2 regions of the Cupriavidus malaysiensis genome follow, and region 1 is predicted to be linked to the other one. Evidence: predicted binding sites of a transcription regulator. Region 1 holds the regulator's gene; the other holds the start of a gene.
What was found. The regulator NrdR, encoded in region 1, represses ribonucleotide reductase genes. The targets are predictions, from matches to a motif close to CACNANATNTNGTG.

Region 1 (3,404 bases):
CGGGCGGGCGCATTGTATTCCACCGCCGTGCTCCTGACGACGAAGACCACGCCGGCCTCGTCGGACAGGGCCTGCTGGCCGATGCCGAGCGACCGCAGCCATTCGGTGCGGGCGCGTTCGAAGAATTTCAGGTAGTTGGCGTAGAACACTACGCCGCCCGCGTCGGTATCTTCCCAATACACGCGCAGGGTCCAGACAAAGTTCGTCATGGCCGCGATTGTAGCGGAGCCGTGCGCGACATTGACGTAAACCCTTGGCCTGCCCGCCACAGCCATGCCGCGCCGCTTGCGGCCGGCCCGAGGCTCGCGTAGACTCGCGCCAACCATTCCATCTTGCGCGACTGGCGAAGTCAGTGGGCACTACCACGAGGAAGCGCAAGTTCTCTGGCGTGAAGTTCAGACGCCTGCCGCTCGCCTGGGCAGCGAATGGGAAGCAGGGTGCGCCCTGCGCCGGCCGCAACCAGGCCGGTGCAGGTCGCATGTGCCTTCCCCCGCGCGCCCTACCCCCGAAGCCAAGTCGGATCCCCTTTTCAAGACGAATCCCGCCATGTTCGAACGCAGCCGCTATACGATCGACCAGATCGATCCGGAACTCTTCGCCGCCATCCAGAAGGAAGACCAGCGCCAGGAAGATCACATCGAGCTGATCGCCTCGGAAAACTACACCTCGCCGGCCGTGATGGCCGCGCAGGGCTCGCAGCTGACCAACAAGTACGCCGAGGGCTATCCCGGCAAGCGCTACTACGGCGGCTGCGAGTACGTCGACGTCGTCGAGCAACTGGCGATCGACCGCGTCAAGCAACTGTTTGGCGCCGAAGCCGCCAACGTACAGCCGAATTCCGGCTCGCAGGCCAACCAGGGCGTGTTCTTCGCCGTGCTGAAGCCGGGCGACACCATCATGGGCATGAGCCTGGCCGAAGGCGGTCACCTGACCCACGGCATGGCCCTCAATATGAGCGGCAAGTGGTTCAACGTGGTCAGCTACGGCCTGAACGCCCAGGAAGACATCGACTACGACGCACTGGAAAAACTGGCCCAGGAAAAGAAGCCCAAGCTGATCATCGCCGGCGCGTCCGCCTTCGCCCTGCGCATCGACTTCGAGCGCATCGCCCGCGTGGCCAAGTCCATCGGCGCCTACTTCATGGTCGACATGGCCCACTACGCCGGCCTGATCGCCGCCGGCGTCTATCCGAACCCGGTGCCGCATGCCGACTTCGTCACCACCACCACGCACAAGAGCCTGCGCGGCCCGCGCGGCGGCGTGATCCTGATGAAGGCCGAGCACGAGAAGGCCATCAACTCGGCCATCTTCCCCGGCATCCAGGGCGGCCCGCTGATGCACGTGATCGCCGGCAAGGCCGTGGCCTTCAAGGAAGCACTGGCGCCCGAGTTCAAGGCCTACCAGCAACAGGTGGTGAAGAACGCCGCTGTGCTGGCCGAGACCCTGATCGCGCGCGGCCTGCGCATCGTCTCCGGCCGCACCGAGAGCCACGTGATGCTGGTCGACCTGCGCGCCAAGCAGATCACCGGCAAGGAAGCCGAGAAGATCCTCGGCGACGCGCACATCACCGTCAACAAGAACGCCATCCCCAACGACCCGGAAAAGCCCTTCGTCACCTCGGGCATCCGCCTGGGCTCGCCGGCCATGACCACCCGCGGCTTCAAGGAAGAAGAAGCCCGCCAGGTCGCCAACCTGATCGCCGACGTGCTGGACAACCCGCACGACGAGGCCAATATCGCGCGCGTGCGCGAGCAGGTCGCCGCGCTGACCAAGCGCTTCCCGGTCTACGGTTGAGGCATTAAGACCGCCTGCCCCGCCGCCCGCCCGGGCGGCGCCAGGCTCGGGCATGCCGGCAGCCGGCATGCCCGCCCGCCCCTCGTCAAGGCGGGCGCGCCATGACAGAATCACAATACGGCCGGCGCAGCCGCTCCATACATCCCAAGGTGGTCAGGCATGAAATGTCCCTTCTGCGGTCATTCCAACACGCAGGTGCTTGACACCCGCATGTCCGAAGAGGGCGACACCGTGCGCCGCCGCCGGCGCTGCGAATCCTGCGACCGCCGCTTCACCACCTACGAGCGCATCGAACTGTTCTTTCCCGCCATCGTCAAGAAGAACGGCTCGCGCGAGGACTACGTCCGCGCCAAGCTCAAGGACTCCATGCGCACCGCGCTGCGCAAGCGCCCGGTCTCGGCCGAGGCCATCGACGATGCCATCACCCGCATCGAGGAAAAACTGCTGTCGCTGGGCCAGAAGGAACTGCTCAGCAGCCAGGTCGGCGAACTGGTGATGCGCGAGCTGCGCAAGCTGGACAAGATCGCCTACATCCGCTTTGCCTCGGTCTACCGGAGCTTCGAGGACGTGTCGGAATTCCGCGAAGTGCTGGAAGAGATTTCCGCCAGCCCGGCCCGCAAGGCCTGAGCGCCGCCTCCCTTCAACCCTTTCGCTTCACGCTTCTGACTGCCGTCGCCAGCGCCGGCTCGTGGCTGGTGTTGATGCTTCAGCCCGGCAGGCTGGCGTCGGCGCAGGTGTTGACCTCGTGCCCGCGCTGACGCAGTTGCGGTTCACGCCATGCGTGACATCGGAGTAGCTGCCGGCGCTGCCCAGGTTCTTGAAGTGGCGGATGCCGGGTAGTGTACCGGCCGACCCGGGGCAGGTCTTGCCGGCATGCCTCCATCGCATCCTGGTCCTCGGCGACAGGCCGGCGGGCGCAACATGATGACGCCAACTCGTGACAGGCCGACACGTCGGTCCGGCAGCCAGTCCCTATGCTGACCGGTAACCAGATCGACGGAGGCTGCCATGCCAGGTCCTGCTCCCATCCGCACCCACTGTCCCGGCGGCACCGACGGCGCCGGCCACCGCTATCGCCCCATCCGCAGCGGCCGGGCAGGCCTGTTCCGGCGCAGCGGGATGGCCGGCCGCCGCGGCCGTCGCCACCTGGTGCCCCCAGCGCACCCCGGCGCGCATGCGCGCCGCTTGCCATGCCGCCGGCACCCACGCAAGCGGCCCGGATACGTCCTGACTGAAAGCCTGGCTGCGCTTGCCCTGGCCATCATGGCCATGCTGCCGCTCGCCGGGCTCTCGCCGCATGCACTGCAGGCCTTGCGCCATGCCGAGGCCTTCGGCGCCGCCACCCGCGCCGCGGTCGAGCTGATCGAAGCCGACGCGCCGGAGCGGGCACTCCCCCCGCTCCAGGGCGCGGGCGTACTGGCGCTGCGCTCCTGCGACCGCCTCGACAGCCTCGGCTGCGCTGCCGGGCGCCGGCTGGCGGTCGCGCGGCTGGCCCGCGCCGGCCTGGCGCCGCAGGATATGGCGCTCGTGCTGTGGAGCCGCCCGTGACCGGCGGCGCCCGCCGAAACTCCCAAGCCAGGTCGCGGACGTCGCCGGCTCCCGCTGCGCGC
Region 2 (3,404 bases), 360 kb from region 1:
AGCACATCGACGTGGCCGATCTCGGGCCGCTGGAGGCAGGCACGGAGCGCCCCGGCCTGCTGGCGCCGCCCGCCGCGCCCGCGGCCTACTATGCGCCGTGGCCGGGCGGCGCGCTGTGGGCGCCGGTGGCAGCGCCCGCGCTGGCGCCCGTCGCCCTGCCCACCGGACTGCCGGCGGCACCGGAGCCGGTGCCGGTGCCGACCGCGTCCGCGTCGGTCGTGCTGGCCGACGATGCGATCGGCGCGATAGGCGCGCCCGTGGTCTTCCCGATCGACCTGCCGGCGCGGCTGGAGTCGCTGGAGCGCAGCCTGATCCTGCAGGCGCTGCAGCAGACCGGCTTCAACCGCACGGCGGCGGCGCCGCTGCTGGGCCTGAGCTTCCGCCAGCTGCGCTACCGCATCCAGCAACTCGGCATCCGCGGCGACGGGCGCGAGGAAGCGGGCGAGGCCCTCGATGCGGCGGACGGCATCGAGGGCACCGAGATATCGGGATGCACCGACCCGCTGGCCACAGGGAGGCACGATGGCTGAGCGGCGTTCCAGGTACCTGCGGCCCGCATTGCGTCCCGGCGCCGACGGCTGGGTGGCGGCGGCGCGCCGCGTGGACTCGCCGAATTTCGACGAGCGTCCCGCCGGCATGCCGGTCGGGCTGGTGGTGCTGCACAACATCAGCCTGCCGCCCGGGCAGTTCGGCAGCGGCGACATCGAGGCCTTCTTCCAGAACCGGCTCGACGCCACCCGCCATCCCTTCTTCGCCACCATCCACGACGTGCGCGTGTCGGCCCACTTCCTGGTTGCGCGCGATGGCGAGCTGATCCAGTTCGTCTCCTGCAATGCGCGCGCCTGGCATGCCGGCCTGTCCGATTTCTTCGGCCGGGAGCGTTGCAACGATTTCTCCATCGGCATCGAGATCGAGGGCTGCGACGACCTGCCGTTCACGGCCGCCCAGTACGACACGGTGGCCGCCCTGGTGCGGGAGTTGCTGGCAGCCTACCCCTCGGTGGGCGCGCTGGCCGGTCACAGCGACATCGCGCCCGGACGGAAGACCGATCCGGGCCCGCACTTCGACTGGGACCGGCTGGCCGGCGAGGCTGGCCTGGCGCCGGCGCTGCTGCCTTACCGCACGGTGAGGCCGGCTGGCAAGTGAATCCTGACGGTGCTTGTGGCTATCGGCTGCCGTCGGCCAATCGAAAAAATTTCTCTACAATATGCGCCCCCGCACCATGCGGCGCCCAAGCCTTGCGCTATGCGGCCTGGCGGCCATGCGGCAGCGCGCAAGGCCGGCACCGCTCGGCAAAAACTAAGTTGTCAAGACTGGTCAACGCGTGTCGTTTCACTATACTTAGTCCAGTTTTCTGATCCGGCCACTATATCTAGTGGTCGGGCAGCGTGCTCGCCTGGATGTGACTCAGGGGACGCAGCCGTCGCGATGCAGGCATCGCGCGGCCGGCGGCCCGGGACACCGGGCGTCCAGTCTTTCGAGTCCCCTGCAGATGTAGCAAGCCGCTTGCCGTTCCGGCCCCGTGCCGGCGGTGGGATTGTTCAGTGCGCATTTGCTGGGGACTCTGTCGTTTTCACCCCGGGAAACAGGAGTGCTTCATGCAGACGGCCCAGAACGAAATCACAGCCGGCGTGGCCAATCCCGCCGGCGCTGCAGCGCCCCAGCAGTCGACTGCCGCCGCTAACAGCGGCTACCAGGATCACAAGATCATCCGGCGCAACGGCGCCGTGGTGGCATTCGAGCCCAGCAAGATCACGGTGGCCATGACCAAGGCCTTCCTCGCCGTCAACGGCGGGCAGGGCGCCGCTTCCGCGCGCGTGCGCGAGCTGGTCGAGCAGCTGACGCAGGGCGTGGTGCGCGCGCTGCTGCGCAGCCGTCCGAACGGCGGTACCTTCCATATCGAGGATGTGCAGGACCACGTCGAGCTGGCGCTGATGCGCTCGGGCGAACACGAGGTGGCCCGTGCCTACGTGCTCTACCGCGAGAAGCGCACGCAGGAGCGCGCCCAGGCCAGCGCCCAGGCGGTGGCCCGCGTGCAGCAGGGCGGCGTGACGGTCAACGTCACCGACGGCGGCCAGAGCAGGCCGCTGGACCTGGCCGCGCTGCATGCGCTGATCGACAACGCCTGCAGCGGCCTCGGCCAGAGCGTCAGTGCCGAGCCGATCCTGCGGGAAACGCTGAAGAACCTGTATGACGGCGTGCCGATGAGCCAGGTCTACGACTCGGCCATCCTGGCCGCGCGTACCCTGATCGAGAAGGACCCGGACTACAGCCAGGTCACCGCCCGCATCCTGCTGCACACCATCCGCAAGGAAATCCTCGGCGCCGAGGTGACCCAGGCCGAGATGGCGACGCGCTACGCCGAGTACTTCCCGAAGTTCATCGCGCGCGGCATCCAGGCCGAACTGCTCGACGAGAAGCTGGCCACCTTCGACCTGGCCCGCCTGGGCGCGGCGCTCGACGCCTCGCGCGACTTCCAGTTCAACTACCTCGGCCTGCAGACGCTGTACGACCGCTACTTCCTGCACATCGATGAAGTGCGCATCGAGATGCCGCAGGCCTTCTTCATGCGCGTGGCCATGGGCCTGGCGCTGAACGAGGCCGACCGCGAGGCGCGTGCCATCGAGTTCTACCAGCTGCTGTCCTCGTTCGACTTCATGTCGTCGACGCCGACGCTGTTCAACTCGGGCACCCAGCGCTCGCAGCTGTCCTCGTGCTACCTGACCACCGTGTCGGACGACCTGGAAGGCATCTACGAGGCACTGAAGGAGAACGCGCTGCTGTCGAAGTTCGCCGGCGGCCTGGGCAACGACTGGACCAATGTGCGCGCGCTCGGCTCGCACATCAAGGGCACCAACGGCAAGTCGCAGGGCGTGGTGCCGTTCCTGAAGGTGGTCAACGACACCGCGGTGGCGGTCAACCAGGGCGGCAAGCGCAAGGGCGCGGTGTGCGCCTACCTGGAGACGTGGCACCTCGACATCGAGGAATTCCTCGAACTGCGCAAGAACACCGGCGACGACCGCCGCCGCACGCACGACATGAACACGGCGAACTGGATTCCCGACCTGTTCATGAAGCGCGTGATGGAGAACGCGGAATGGACGCTGTTCTCGCCGTCGACCTGCCCGGACCTGCACGACAAGGTCGGCAAGGCCTTCGAGCAGGCCTACCTGGGCTACGAGGCCAAGGCCGCCAGCGGCGAGCTGAAGCTGTTCAAGAAGATCCCGGCGGTGCAGCTGTGGCGCAAGATGCTGGGCATGCTGTTCGAGACCGGCCATCCGTGGATCACCTTCAAGGATCCCTGCAACATCCGCAGCCCGCAGCAGCACGTGGGCGTGGTGCACAGCTCCAACCTGTGCACCGAGATCACGCTGAACACCAATGAGAGCGAGATCGCGGTCTGC

Region 2: BKK80_RS18375 (ribonucleoside-diphosphate reductase subunit alpha) is a predicted target of NrdR. The motif match lies at 1,365-1,378, and genes of this name have one in related genera.

Annotation. Positions count from the first base shown of each region.
Region 1 is NZ_CP017754.1:3,693,968-3,697,371, forward strand. It holds gene ybgC (tol-pal system-associated acyl-CoA thioesterase) at 1-209, opposite strand, end outside; ZMP/ZTP riboswitch at 327-427, shown strand; gene glyA (serine hydroxymethyltransferase) at 547-1,794, shown strand; gene nrdR (transcriptional regulator NrdR) at 1,954-2,421, shown strand; gene BKK80_RS16730 (hypothetical protein) at 2,803-3,342, shown strand.
Region 2 is NZ_CP017754.1:4,057,988-4,061,391, reverse strand. It holds gene BKK80_RS18385 (sigma-54-dependent transcriptional regulator) at 1-530, shown strand, start outside; gene ampD (1,6-anhydro-N-acetylmuramyl-L-alanine amidase AmpD) at 523-1,146, shown strand; gene BKK80_RS18375 (ribonucleoside-diphosphate reductase subunit alpha) at 1,599-3,404, shown strand, end outside.